DNA from 3 places in the Psychromicrobium ferritrahens genome. Region 2 is predicted to be linked to each of the others. Evidence: riboswitches for the same ligand, from Rfam matches in the RefSeq annotation. Region 2 holds a riboswitch; each other region holds the start of a gene.

Region 1 (4,741 bases), 690 kb from region 2:
GCGCGTCATGACGCCGTCATCGCGGATATGTGGTCGCTGCGGGAGCTTTCAGCTCCCGCGATGTGGGACGACGACCGGCTGCACTTCTCCCCGCTCGGGCATCACCGAATCGCCATGATGGCCTTGGATTCGCTCAATGTGCCGCATCAGCTGCAGCCCCTGGATCCTCCTCCCCTGCCGGTGCGGACGTGGCGGGAGGCTCGCAGTGAGGACCTGGTGTGGGCCCGTGAGTTCCTGGTGCCCTGGGTGCTGCGCCGCATCCGTCATCAGTCATCGGGTGACGGCGTGAGCGCCAAACGCCCCACGCCGGGACCGGTCAGCGGGCCGGCACGAAGCAGTTCGCCGAGGCAGCGCAGCTCCCTCGGCGACTGAGCTTCGGCACAAGCCGATCCCGCCCGCGCAGTATGAGCAGAGTAAAGGGTAAGTAAGGGTAAACAGAGTAATCTGGGGGCATGATCAGCGCCCTGCAACCGGTTGCTTCACATTCCGATGTGAGTCTTTTCCCGTGGTTATTCTTCGGGTTGATGATCTTGCTTTCGGTCGGCCGCGTGATCAGTTGGGTGCGCAAAAAGCAGCAGGACTCAGAGCAGCTTCCGCCATCCCAGCAGAATCCCAGTGTGTTCAGCGTCGGGTACCAGCCACCGTCCGACTTTCATTACCCGGAGTCACAACAAGACGCCCTTCCGCCGCTGCCGGTCCCGGCCCGGCCACTGCCGGACAAAGCCGACTGGCGGAAACCCGCACAGCCGAGTCAACCGACTCCCGGTATCTCGGGCTTCGCCTCCTCTCGTTGGGCTGCCGAGCAGGAGCTGAAACGGCTGCTCACTGAACTCGACCAGCGGCGGCGTTCGGGGCAGATCAGCGCTGAACAGTATGCCGCCGAGCGCGAAGCGATCTTCCGGAACCGCTAAGCGATCGCCCGCCCTCGGCTTCACGGGGCTGTGCTCAGAGCCCGTTCTGGCTCAGCAAGTCACTGATCTGCGCCGTCTCAGTGAGGAACCCATCGTGACCGATCGCCGAGTCGATCCAGTACACCTCGACGGGTTCGCTCAGCGCTTCGGCTAGCTGCACGGTCTGCTCGGGCAGATAGAGCCGGTCCGAGGTCACCGCCGCCAGACTGAATTTCACCCCCGACGCTCTCCTCAGGGCTTGCTTCAGGCCGCCTCGACCGCGGCCCAGATCGTGACTCATCAAGGCCTCGGTGAGGGTGATGTAACTATTCGCATCGAAGATCTGGTTCAGCTTCGCGGCCTTATGATCCAGATAGCTCTCCACCTGATAGCGCTGCCGCCAGGCTTCGGAACCACGCTCAGCTGATACCGGAGCTTCCCCTTCTTGCGCTGAGCGGCCGAACCGCAGTCCCAGCTCGGCCTCTGAGCGATAGGAGATATGCGCGATCCGTCTGGCCAGGCCAAGACCCTCCAGGGGTGCCGCCGAACCGTAGTAGTCACCGCCCGCGAAAGCCGGGTCCTGACGAATGGCCAGCAGCTGGGTTTGCGCGAGCGCGATCTGTTCCGCAGTGCTCGCCGGGCAGCTCGCGAGCACCACGGCATGGCGCACCCGCTCCGGGTAGCTCACCGCCCACTCCAGCGCACGGGCACCGCCCATCGATCCCCCGACCACCGCATGCCACCGGGTAATCCCGAGTGCATCGGCGAGCAAGGCCTCCGCCCGCACCGAGTCTCGCAGGGTCAGGAAGGGGAAGCGCGAGCCCCACGGTTTGCCGTCCGGGGCGGTTGAGGAAGGTCCGGTGCTGCCATAGCAGCCACCTAGGATATTCACCGAGACGACGAAGAACCTCTCGGTATCGATCGCCTTTCCCGGGCCCACTAAGCCATCCCACCAACCGGCCTGCTCCGACTCTCCCTGAGCGGCGTGAGAACTACCGGTCAGGGCATGCAGCACCAGGACGGCGTTGGAAGCTCCGGCATTGAGCCTGCCCCAGCTCTCATACGCCAGCGTCGTCTCCGGTAACCGTTCGCCCGTTTCCAGAGCCAGTTCGCCCAGCGACTGAAAGCGCAGCTGGCTGGGGTCGACACCCAGCAAAGCCTGCTCCGATAATTCTGAGATCGTCGTCATCACAGCGCGGATTTCGCCGCCCTGAAACCAGCCTCCAGATCCGCCAGGATATCCGTGATGTTCTCCAGTCCCACCGAGAGCCTGACCAGCCCCGGAGTGACTCCGGCTTTGAGCTGCTGGGCCTCGGTGAGCTGAGAGTGCGTGGTGGAGGCGGGGTGAATCACCAACGACCTCACATCACCGATATTGGCCACATGGGAATGCAGTTCCAAAGCGTCCACGAAGCGCTTCCCGGCGTCCACACCGCCCTTGATATTGAAGGCCACCACGGCACCGATCCCCCGCGGGCCGTATTTCTGCCCACGCTGGTACCAAGGGCTGGAGGGTAACCCGGCATAGGCCACCGATTCCACACTGTCATGCTCGGTGAGCCAGTTCGCCACCTCCAGCGCATTAGAGACATGCCGTTCCACCCGCAAACTCAGAGTTTCCAGCCCCTGCGCGATCAAGAAAGCATTGAAGGGCGCCACCGCGGAGCCCAGATCGCGCAGCAACTGCACCCTGGCCTTGAGGATATAGGCCAGATTAGCGCCCAAGGCACCACCGACGCCGAGATCCCGGGCGTAGACCAGGCCGTTGTAGCTCTCGTCCGGGGTGTTGAAGCCCGGGAATCTCTCCGGTTCCTTGGCGAAGTCGAAGCGACCGCCATCGACGATCACGCCGGCGATCGCGGTGCCATGTCCGCCGAGGTACTTGGTCGCGGAATGCACCACGATATCCGCCCCCCATTCCAGCGGCCGCACCAGATACGGCGTCGCAAGCGTATTATCGACGACGAGCGGCACTCCGGCCTCGTGGGCGACGGCACTGATTCCCTCCAGATCGAGCACGTCCTGACGGGGATTGGAAACCACTTCACCGAAGAAGAGCTTGGTGTTCGGGCGCACCGCGGCTCGCCACTGCTCCAAATCATCTGGGTCTTCTACGAAGGTGACCTCGATGCCGAATCTCTTGAGCGTGTGAGCGAGCAGATTATAGGTTCCGCCGTAGAGGCTGGGGCTGGCCACCAGGTGGTCTCCCGCCTGAGCGATGTTCAGGATCGCAAAGGTCTCCGCGGCCTGCCCGGAAGAGAGCAGCAGAGCCCCGACGCCGCCTTCCAGGCTGGCGATCCGCTGTTCGACCACGTCCTGGGTCGGGTTGCCGATTCTGGTGTAGATGGGTTCCAGTTCTGCGAGCGCGAAGCGCTTGGCAGCGCTCTCCGCACTGGGGAAGACGAAGGAAGTGGTTTGGAAAATCGGCAGTGCTCGCGCACCGGTACTCGGATCGGGTTGTTGGCCCGCATGGATCTGCCGGGTTTCGAATGACCAGCCGTTGCTCATCTCAGACTCCTTGTTTCAAGGGTCCTCAAGGTCGCCGCGATGAAGGCGGTTACCGGGCAGAGGAACCCGCGCTTGCACCTGATCTATTGACCAGGGCCCGGTCGTCACCCGGGGCACCCCACCGCGGAGGAGGGTTGCCGTCCAGCAAGCCGGGGCAGGCGTTCCGACCTCAGATGTGACACGGGATCAAGGAACTTTGCTGGCACTCATGACCTGTTTAAAGTGTGCAGTCCGCACCGGAGGCTAAGCAAGGTCAGGGAGCTATTGTGACGCTGCATTTCCCGCGATGCGCGGAGGTTACGGAGGAAATCTCACAGCGGATTCATGGTGCGCGAAGCGCGCAACGCACAGCGCAACTTAGGTAGACCTTAGTCGAGAGGCGGGTCACAAAGTGCGAGGATATGGGCATGCGCATGGACCACGTTTCTTACGCTTGTGAACCGGATGGACTGGCTGCCACCACCGAGCGGATCTCTGACGCTCTAGGAATCAAGGCCGTCCGCGGCGGGGTGCACCCCCGCTTCGGCACGCGGAATATGATCATTCCGCTCACCAATCATCACTATCTCGAAATCGTCGAAGTACTGGATCACCCAGCTTCAGACAAAGCTCCCTTCGGTCAGGCCGTGCGCGCCCGGTCAACTGCCGGTGGCGGCTGGATGGGCTGGTGCGTCGAGGTTGACGACCTGCTCCCCTTTGAAGAACGGCTGGGACGCAGCGCAGTTCCCGGAAACCGGAAATTTCCGGATGGCCAGGAACTGATCTGGCAGCAGATCGGCATTAAAGGTCTGATCGCCGACCCCCAGGTACCTTATTTGCTCAAATGGGAAGGCGATCCCGCACTGCACCCTTCACTGGCCAAGCCGAGCGACGTCAAACTCGCCAAGCTCACCATCGCGGGCTCTGCCGAACGAGTGACTGAGTGGCTGGGAGAGTGCGTGGATAAGCCACTGCAGGATGTCGCGGTTGAGTGGGTCGCCCCTAAGGGCACTCCGGGCATCATGAGCGTCACCTTTGAAACCGCCCACGGCGAAGTCACGGTCTGAACCTCAGCCAATATTCAACGCTCTGATGCTGAGGGCGACGGAGTGCCGTCAGCGAGCGAGCAGGGTTCCCCGCCCGGGCTTGCGAGGGAAAGGGCAGCTCACGAGCCTTGGCCGAAACCCAATTGCGGGCCGAAGCTGAAGGCCGCGATGTCCAGCAGCGAATGCGCCACCACGAGCGGCATCACCCGTTTGGTCTTGGTGTAGAGCCAGCCGAAGATCAACCCCATCACGAAGTTGCCGGCGAACGGCCCAAAGCCCTGGTAGAGGTGGTAGCTGCCACGCAAAAGAGCGCTGGCC
Region 2 (4,741 bases):
TGGGCAAGATCCGGGCCAAAATCGCCACCCAGACCCAGGAATCGCTCTCCGAGATGTCCGCGATCACCCAGGAGACCCTGAGCGTCTCAGGCATCCTGCTGGCCAAGAGCTTCAATATGCAGAAGGCCGAGATCGATCGTTACTCGGCAGAAAACCGCAATCAGATCGGGCTGCAAGTCCGCCAGGCGATGAGCGGACAGTGGTTCTTCGCCATCGTGACTATTTTCCTCTCCTCGATTCCGGCAATCGTCTACCTCGTCGCCGGTCTGCTGGTGGACAACGGCTTCCAAGCGATTACCGCGGGTACTATCGTGGCCTTCACCACGGTCCAGGCGCGTCTGCTCTTCCCGCTCACCAGCTTGATGCGGGTTGCCCTCGACCTCCAGACTTCGGGCGCCCTCTTCGCCCGGATCTTCGAATACCTGGACCTCAAACCCGCCATCGCCGACAGCCCGGGGGCAGCCCCGCTAAGCGATCTGCGGCAACTGGGCAGGATCAGATTCCAAGAGGTCAGCTTCGCCTACCCGGATGCTCAACCCGGGGAGCGTCCGACCTTGGATAAGGTCTCCTTCACTATTGAACCCGGGCAGTTCGCCGCCTTCGTGGGCTCTTCTGGCGCGGGTAAAACCACCATTTCCTATCTGATTCCCCGGCTCTACGAAGCCACTTCCGGTCGTATTGAGTTCAGCGGTATAGAGGTGCGCGAACTGCTTCAGGATTCCCTGGTGGCGCATATCGGCATTGTCAGTCAGGAAACTTATCTGTTCCACGCCAGCATCGCCGATAATCTGCGCTACGCCAAGCCCGGAGCGACTCAGGACGAACTCGACCGGGCCACCCAGCAGGCCAATATCTACTCGACCATCATGAGCTTCCCTGAGGGCTTCAACACCTTGGTCGGCGAACGCGGTTATCGGCTTTCAGGCGGCGAGAAGCAACGAATCGCGATCGCCCGAGTGCTGCTGAAAGACCCCGCCGTGCTGGTTCTGGACGAGGCCACCAGCGCATTGGATTCGATCTCAGAACGAGTGGTGCAATCCGCGCTGGAGACCGCCTCACAGGGCCGCACCACGGTGGCCATTGCGCATCGACTGTCAACGGTGGTCGGTGCGGATGTGATCTTCGTGGTGGAACAGGGCCGAATCGCCGAACAGGGTACTCATAGAGAACTGCTCGCACTGAACGGCCGCTATGCCGCACTTTATGCTGAGCAAGCCAGACAGGCCTGAGCTCAAGACCCTGGCTCTGCTAGCCGACGAGGTCGAGCTGGTACTGCGCAATAAAGACATCATTTTGCCCGTCAACGCCACGCCATGTGTTAGCTTTGCGATGAGTAACGAGCGCCAGCACGCACTTTGGCCGAGGCCGGGTGCACTGCCCTGACTTGCTGGCCGGCAACCCTCGATTCCGGTGGGGTGCCTCAGGTGAATACTCGGCAACGTGAACGGGTTGCAAGCGTGGAGTTGCTGCGGCTTGCGCCTCAGGCAAAAGGAGAACAAATGGCTGACGCCCCCTTGACCTACCGGCTTCTGACCGGCCCCGATGATCATAGTTTCTGTCAGCGGGTCAGTGATGCGATCGCCGAAGGCTACCTGCTCTACGGCAGCCCCTCAGTGACGTCCAACGGCGGCCAGGTGATCGCCGCCCAGGCCGTGGTGCTCCCCGGTTTTAACTCCGCGACTGATGGGGAGGCGGCACAATGAGTTACGCCGGTGATCTGACCCCTGAGGAAGCCTGGCAGAAAGTTTCCGACGGCGCCGTCTTGGTGGATGTGCGGACCGAAGCGGAGTGGCAATTGATCGGCGTCCCAGACACCGCTTCACTCTCCGTCGAACCCCGTTTCGTGCAGTGGAACCTCGCCGGAGGGGTGTGGAATCAGGCCTTCTTGGATGAGCTCAAGGCCGCCGTGCCGGCCGATGCGGACATCGTTTTTCTCTGCCGTTCTGGCGCTCGCTCGGTGTCCGCCGCTGAAGCGGCCACCGAGGCCGGGTTCACCTCTTTCAATGTGCTGGAAGGCTTCGAAGGCGTCCCGGATGCCTATGGCGATCGCACCGTGAACGGCTGGAAGAACCGCAAACTGCCCTGGAAGAAGGGCTCATGAGCTTCAATCCGCTGGCCGGCGGCTGGTCCTCCGATACCCAGGCGGTCCGGGGCGGCCTGGACCGCACCGGCTTTCAGGAGACCTCCGAGGCGATATTCCTGAACTCCGGTTTCGTCTACGAATCCGCCGAAGCCGCGGAAAGGGCTTTCACGGGAGAGGACGAGAGATTCGTCTACTCCCGCTACGGCAATCCGACGGTGGCCACCTTTCAGGAACGGCTACGGCTCTTGGAAGGAACCGAGGCCTGCTTCGCTACCGCCTCTGGAATGGCCGCGGTCTTTGTGGCACTCGGTGCGCTGCTGGCTCAGGGGGACCGAGTGGTGGCTTCCCGTTCGCTCTTCGGATCGTGCTTTGTGATCTTGAACGAGATTCTGCCGCGCTGGGGAGTCGAGACGGTTTTTGTGGATGGCCCCGATCTGGAGCAGTGGCGGGAAGCTCTTTCGGTGCCGGCCACCGCTGTCTTTTTCGAATCACCGTCGAACCCCATGCAGGAGATCGTTGACATCCGCGCGGTCTGCGAACTAGCGCATGCCGCCGGAGCCCAGGTGGTGGTCGATAATGTCTTCGCCACGCCTTTGCTTCAGCGCTGCACGGAGCTCGGCGCCGACGTCGTCGTCTATTCGGGTACCAAGCACATCGACGGCCAGGGGCGGGTGCTCGGCGGCGCGATCCTGGGCAGCCGGGAATTCATCGACGGCCCGGTCAAGCAATTGATGCGGCACACTGGCCCTGCACTGTCCTCGTTCAACGCCTGGGTACTCACCAAGGGGCTGGAGACCTTGTCACTGCGGGTCAAGCACTCCTCGGCCTCGGCACTGGCCCTAGCTGAGTTTTTGGAGCAGCAGCAAGCCGTGGAATGGGTCAAGTACCCATTGCTGGCCTCGCACCCGCAGCACGAACTGGCTGCCTCGCAGATGAGCGCGGGCGGCACCGTACTCACCTTCGCGCTGAAAGGCGGGAAGCCCGAAGCTTTTGCCCTGCTGAATGCCCTGCGGGTGATCGATATCTCCAATAACCTCGGTGATTCGAAATCCCTCATCACACACCCCGCGACCACAACGCACCGCGCGATGGGCCCGGAAGGCCGGGCAGCCATCGGACTGAGCGACGGCGTGGTGCGGCTCTCGGTGGGGCTGGAGGATCTAGACGATCTGCAGCGGGATCTGGAACTGGCCCTCGGGCAGCTCTAGAGGCAATCGCCTCAGCACCACTTTTAGCTCATAAAGTGATGCTGAAGCGAACCGGTGGATCAGTCCTGGAAGTACTCGATCTCAGCGCCCAGGGTGTTGAGCCGCTCAGCGAGATCCTCGTAACCGCGTTCGATCACGTAGATATTGCGCAGCTCCGAAGTCCCCCGAGCGGCCAGCATGGCCAGCAGAATGCAGGCGGCCGGGCGCAGCGCGGGCGGGCAGCCCACTTCGGCTGCGCGCCAGCGGGTGGGGCCTTCGACGTCGATCCGGTGCGGGTCGAGCAGCCTCACCCTGGCGCCCAAGCGGTTCAGTTCGGTCAAGTAGATCGCGCGGTTCTCGTAGACCCAATCGTGGATCAGCGTGCTGCCCTCGGCGCAGGAGGCGATCACCGCGAAGAAGGGCAGATTGTCGATGTTCAGCCCGGGGAAGGGCATCGGGTGGATCTTGTCCGGCGCGGCCTTGAGCTGGGAGGGCAAGGTGGTGATGTCCACCAGGCGGGTGTGGCCGTTGCGCGCCACATACTCCTCGGAAGCTCGGTACTGGAAGCCCATCTGCTCCAGCACGGAGAGCTCGATCTCCATAAACTCGATCGGCACCCGGCGGATCGTCACCTCGGAACCGGTGACGATACCCGCGGTGATCAGGCTCATCGCCTCGATCGGGTCCTCCGAGGGAGCGTATTCGATATCTGTGTCGATCCTGGCCTTGCCCCGGATGGTCAGCGTGGTGGAGCCAATGCCCTCCACCTCGACACCGAGCCCCTGTAGATAGAAGCAAAGATCCTGCACCATGTAGTTCGGGCTGGCATTGCGGATCACCGTGGCACCTTCGCGGTGCGCCGCAGCCATAATCGCGTTCTCGGTCACGGTGTCCCCGCGCTCGGTCAGCACAAAGGTCCGGTCTTCCAGGTCAGCGGCGGGGGCCTGGACGGCGTAAAAACCGTTATGTGCCTCAACGGAAAGGCCGAACTGCCGGAGCGCCTGCATATGCGGCTCGACCGTCCGGGTGCCCAGGTCGCAGCCACCGGCGTACGGCAAACGGTAGAGCTCGCGCTCGTCGAGCAGCGGCCCGAGCAGCATGATCACGCTGCGCGTGCGGCGAGCGGCCTCGACGTCCATCGATTCGAGATCCAGCACCGCTGGGCGGCGGATTTGCAAGTCGTTGGCGTTCAGCCAAGTGCACTCGACGCCGATCGAGGTCAGCACCTCGACGATCCGGTTCACCTCTTCGATCCTGGCCAGACGACGCAACGTGGTAGTGCCGTGGTTCAGCAAGGAGGCACAGAGCAGTGCCACGCCCGCATTCTTCGAGGAGTTGACGTCGACGACGCCGGAAAGCTGATGCCCGCCGGTAACCCGCAGATGAGTCATCTTCGTGGAGGCCGTGCCACCAACGTTGACGATACTGCGGCCGAAGATGGTCTCCATCCGTTGGATCATCCGCAAGCTGA
Region 3 (4,741 bases), on a different contig from region 2:
GACGCCACATCGGCAAAGTAGGCTGAAGCCATGAGCGCGCAGAACCCATATTTCATCAGCCGGGAACGTTTCGTTCCAGCGAGTGCCGAGCAAATCTTCGATTTATTGGCGACTCCAGCCATGCACGCCGTGATCGACGGCTCCGATTCCGTCAGAGATGCCCTGCCCAACGGCCCGGAAAGACTTTCAGCGGGTGCCAAATTCGCTATGGACATGCGTATCGGTGCTTCGTATAAAGTCATGAACTACGTCGTTGAATTCGAAGAGGGGCGGCGGATCGCTTGGCGGCATTTCTACGGCCATATCTGGCGCTATCTGCTGCAACCGGTGGACGGCGGAACTTTGGTGACCGAGCAATGGGATGCCCGCACCGTGCGCAGACGCTGGGTGCTTCGACTCACTGGCTTCAGCAAACGCAATATTCGCGGAATCGAGAGAACTCTGGAGAAGCTCGACGAGCACTTCCGCGCCGTTGAAAACGCCTGAGACCAGCGATGAGCGTACGAAACCTTGAAGTAGAGGATCTTGAGCAATTCCACGAGCTGCTGACCGCCGGAGCCAGTTCCTTGGCTGGCTGGCATGTGCAGTCCCTGAATCTCCGAGGGGTCGATTTCAGCGGGCTCTCGGTCGCTGCAGCGGTTTTTCTGGGATGTACCTTCGACCCCGGAGCCGAGGCCGAATTGCGGGCTCGCGGCGCCTTGATCTTCCCGGTGCTGCCCGGGGTGCCCTTCGATTCCTATCGGTCCAAGCTCTACACCGGCACTGAGCTTTTCGGCGGTCTGGCGGCGGGCTATGAATCGACCCTTGACGGCAGGATCTATCAGTGGACGCTGAGCACGCCGCGTAACCTTGACGGCACCCTTGCCACCGCGATGCACGATCACTCGATAGGGGACGCCCTGGATGATCTTTTCGATTCCGAGCTAGCCGGACGAAAGGTCGTCGGGGTGATGGGCGGGCACGCCGCCAGCCGCGGCAGTGAGGCCTACCGAGAATCCGCGGAACTGGGCAGCGGCCTGGGCCGGCGTGGCTTCGTGGTGGCCACCGGAGGAGGTCCGGGAGCCATGGAAGCGGCGAATTTAGGTGCCTGGCTGAGTGGCCGACCTACGGCAGCTCTGGACTGGGCGATGGCTCAGCTTTCGGAGGTCCCGGATTTCAGGCCTTCGGTCGATCGCTGGGTTGCGGCAGCTCAAGCCGTTATGGCGCGTTTCCCGGACGGTCAGCTCAATCTCGGCATCCCTACCTGGTTCTATGGTCATGAACCGCCCAATATCTTTGCCAGCCGGATAGCGAAATACTTCGCCAATGCGGTGCGGGAGGCGGTTTTGCTAGAGCGCTGCAATGGCGGGATCGTTTTCCTGCCGGGAGCCGCCGGGACCGTCCAGGAAATCTTCCAGGATGCTTGCGAGAATTATTATGCCGCGGAATCAGCCGCCGTCCCGATGGTGCTGCTGGGCCGGGAGTACTGGACTGCACAGCTTCCGGTCTGGCAGTTGCTGACGAAGCTGGCCCAGGGCCGAGAGATGGCTCAACGGATTCAGCTGGTTGACTCAGTGGCGGAAGCCCTAGCGTCTCTGGGCTGAGGTTTCCGGGCCACTGGAAGCTATCCGGTGGTGGTGCCGAACAGCAGGCCGAGCAGGTAGGTGACCAACGCCGCGCCGAAGCCGATCAGCAGCTGCCGGATTCCCCGGGAGAGTGGCGGGGCTCCGGAAAGCAAGCCCACCACCGCTCCTGTGGCCAGCAGCGCTAAGCCGACCAGCACTGAGGCTACCGCTATGGCCGTGAAACCGCTGAGCCCGAGGAGGTAGGGCAGCACCGGAATGACGGCGCCGGAGGCGAAGAAACAGAAGCTGGAGACGGCGGCACCCAGCGCGGTTCCAATGGTCTCGTGCTCATCACTCTCAGGTTTCCCCGCCACCTCTGCTTGCAGGGAGAAGCTGGGGTTGCAGTCGCAGGCAAACCGTCCCATCCGTTCGGCCGCGCGATGCTCGGCGTCCTCCGGACTCATCCCGCGGGCCCGGTAGACCAGAACCAGCTCATTGGCATTGATATCCAGAGCTTTGGCGGCGGACAGCGTGATCTGGGTCGGCTTCGAGGCGTCCAGCAATTCGCGCTGTGAACGTACCGAGACGTACTCACCCGCACCCATCGACAGTGCTCCGGCGAGCAGACCCGCAATGCCGGCCAGTAACACCAGATGCGGGGCCAGCCCGGCCCCGGCCATACCCATCACCAGGGAGAGATTGCTGACCAGCCCATCGTTCGCACCGAACACGGCGGCTCGGAAGGTTCCGGAGAGCCGATTACGGCCACGGGTTGCCAGTCCGCGCACCACCTCTTCGTGGATCGCTTCGTCGGCAGCCATCGCCGGGGTGGCGTCCACATCGGTCGAGTAACTGGAACGGGACTCAGCCCGTTGAGCCAGAGCCAGGACGAAGACCGAGCCAAAGTGCTTGGCCAGAAAGCCCAGCAGACGGTTATTGAACGAGGCCTTGCGGGGCGCTGAGGCGTGTTCGCCGAGCAGGGTCAGCCAGTGCTGCTCATGCCGCTTTTCGGCTTCGGCCAGGGCGAGCAGAATATCGCGCTCCTCGCCCTCGCGTTTCGTCGCCAGGGCGCGATAGACGGCGGCCTCGGCGCGCTCATCGGCGAGGTGGGTGCGCCACCGCTTGATCTGCGCTTTACTGGCCTGCTGTACGCCCGGAGAGTAACTTGCCACAGCCCCACTTTAGCCCGAATTCTCGCGGTTTTTCGGCTGGCTATCCTCGGCAAAAAGCTTCGGCGCACCGTAAAATCTTTCGGCTGCGCGCAGATATTTTCACCGCCCGTAGACTTGCGATCGCCCACTGCAACTCACAGTGGGCGATCGCAGAATCAATGAGCTAGCCGAAGAACCAGGGAGTCAAACGATGCCAGGGCCGATTCCGAGGGGCTTGGCTCCGGTGAGTTCGGCAGCAGCCGAAAAACTCGCGGCTCGCCCTGCCGGCACCCGGTTTTCGCCACCGTAACCGTCAATTCCAAGGTCTTCGCATTCCATTGGCAGCGTTGCACCGAATTTGCCATCGCGGTTATTAATTCTCTTGCTTCGCCGCTCCAAAAACTTCGCCAACACCCACTTTCGATCAGCGAAACTGTTCCCAGTACGGCGTCAACCGCGGGAAGGACAAAACGTATTCCGGACACCTAAAGCGCCTCCAGCCGAGTGCTCTTACCCCTCGGGTTTGTCTCGCGGCCCGATGGGTCGCTTCGTCATCCGAGCCACCCTTGCACATGGGGTTGGCGTGTGGTCAGTCCGAGCTTTGCCTACTGAAAGGCAACCACAACTCATGAAGCTTTTTCTAATGTAACTCTGCCCTGGAGCGCACGCAATTCTACCGGGCGTTTGGCGGAAATCCTTATATTTTTCTTATCTTGGAGCCGTTGAGTCTGAGCTGCCAAGCGGTCCGTACTTCAGCTGACGTTTCTTTGGTCGCTAAAGACACCGCTAGATAGACCAGCAACGAAGATCCGAGACCCCAGTAGATGGGCTCGTTAGCATAAATACCATCCTCGCTGGCTATCGCTCCGCTCGCATAGAGGGTGAGCAGCAGCAAGGTGACTACGGTGCCGACAGCCATCGAGGCCGCTGCTCCCAGTCCGGTGCCGCGCTTCCAGAACAGACCGCCCAGAATGGCGACCAGCAGGCCACCGACCAGGATGTCGTAGGCGATGGTGAGTGCCGCCACCACGTCGGGGGTTACGATGGCAATCAGAATGGCCGCTACGCCTAGCCCGAGAACCCAAAGCCGGTTGGCCCGCACATCGTGCTCCGGATTATCGGTATCTGAGGTGTCGATTTTTCTGCCGAACCAGCTGGCCACGAAGGGCAGCACATCGGCGCGAGCCACCGTTGCCGCAGCGATCAGTGCGCCCGAGGCGGTCGACATCATGGCGGCGACGGCGGCGGCCAGCACCAGACCCCCTAAACCGATGGGCAGTAAATGGGCGGCCACCTCGGCATACACGGCGTCCTGACCCGCGGTTTTCACATCGATCTCCGGCAGGGCCACCCGAGCGGCCATGCCGATCAGCGCGCCGGCCACCCCGTAAAGAATGCAGTAGACTCCCGCGGTGGCTCCGCCCCAGCGTGCCACTGCGGGAGTCTTGGCGGTGAAGACGCGTTGCCAGATGTCTTGGCCGATCAGCAGACCTAGGGTGTAGACGACGAAATAGGTCACGATGGTCTGTACCCCGATGCCGTCGAGCTGGAAGAAGCTCTGCCCGACGCGATCCCGGATCGCATCGAAACCGCCTTGCGCTTGGGCAGCGGCGAGCGCAAAGGGCAGCATCAGCGCGAAGACGCCTATCGTCTTGATCACGAATTGAGCCATATCGGCGAGCGTAATGGACCACATGCCCCCGATGGTGGAGTAAATCAGCACGATGGCGCCGCCTATCGCAATCGCCAGCCAGCGTTCCCAGCCAAAGAGCACCACGAAGATCGTGGCGTAAGCACTCGTTGAGGTGGCACAGAGCATCACCGTATAGGCCAGCATCACGATCGAGGAGGTCTGAGTCGCCCGATGCCCGTAACGCAGGCTGAGCATCTGCGAGACGGTGTAGATCTTGAGCTTCTGGATAGTCCCGGCGAAAGCCAAGCTGAGCAGCAGCACGCCCGCGCCAATCGCGACCACGAGCCAGAGCCCGGAGAGGCCCTTGCTGTAGCCGAGTCCCACGCCGCCCACGGTTGAGGCACCGCCCAGCA

Evidence for each region. A riboswitch is a leader RNA that binds a small molecule or an ion and turns the genes downstream of it on or off. The one in region 2 is predicted to bind S-adenosylmethionine.
Region 1: it holds a riboswitch for S-adenosylmethionine, as region 2 does, so the genes downstream of both, ABDK06_RS03515 (bifunctional o-acetylhomoserine/o-acetylserine sulfhydrylase) here and ABDK06_RS06670 (DUF1737 domain-containing protein) in region 2, are expected to answer to the same signal.
Region 3: it holds a riboswitch for S-adenosylmethionine, as region 2 does, so the genes downstream of both, ABDK06_RS13200 (VIT1/CCC1 transporter family protein) here and ABDK06_RS06670 (DUF1737 domain-containing protein) in region 2, are expected to answer to the same signal.

What each region holds. Positions count from the first base shown of each region.
Region 1 covers NZ_JBDLLW010000001.1:745,735-750,475, forward strand. The annotation lists gene ABDK06_RS03500 (SGNH/GDSL hydrolase family protein) at 1-372, shown strand, start outside; gene ABDK06_RS03505 (hypothetical protein) at 453-911, shown strand; gene metX (homoserine O-acetyltransferase MetX) at 946-2,079, opposite strand; gene ABDK06_RS03515 (bifunctional o-acetylhomoserine/o-acetylserine sulfhydrylase) at 2,079-3,398, opposite strand; SAM riboswitch class IV at 3,462-3,612, opposite strand; gene ABDK06_RS03520 (VOC family protein) at 3,800-4,444, shown strand; gene ABDK06_RS03525 (CPBP family intramembrane glutamic endopeptidase) at 4,543-4,741, opposite strand, start outside.
Region 2 covers NZ_JBDLLW010000001.1:1,435,758-1,440,498, forward strand. The annotation lists gene ABDK06_RS06665 (ABC transporter ATP-binding protein) at 1-1,229, shown strand, start outside; SAM riboswitch class IV at 1,333-1,464, shown strand; gene ABDK06_RS06670 (DUF1737 domain-containing protein) at 1,500-1,703, shown strand; gene ABDK06_RS06675 (rhodanese-like domain-containing protein) at 1,700-2,101, shown strand; gene ABDK06_RS06680 (O-succinylhomoserine sulfhydrylase) at 2,098-3,291, shown strand; gene ABDK06_RS06685 (UDP-N-acetylglucosamine 1-carboxyvinyltransferase) at 3,351-4,741, opposite strand, start outside.
Region 3 covers NZ_JBDLLW010000003.1:251,417-256,157, reverse strand. The annotation lists partial or broken gene ABDK06_RS13215 (MFS transporter) at 1-15, shown strand, start outside; gene ABDK06_RS13210 (SRPBCC family protein) at 31-486, shown strand; gene ABDK06_RS13205 (LOG family protein) at 495-1,583, shown strand; gene ABDK06_RS13200 (VIT1/CCC1 transporter family protein) at 1,604-2,716, opposite strand; SAM riboswitch class IV at 3,197-3,329, opposite strand; gene ABDK06_RS13195 (sodium:solute symporter family protein) at 3,393-4,741, opposite strand, start outside.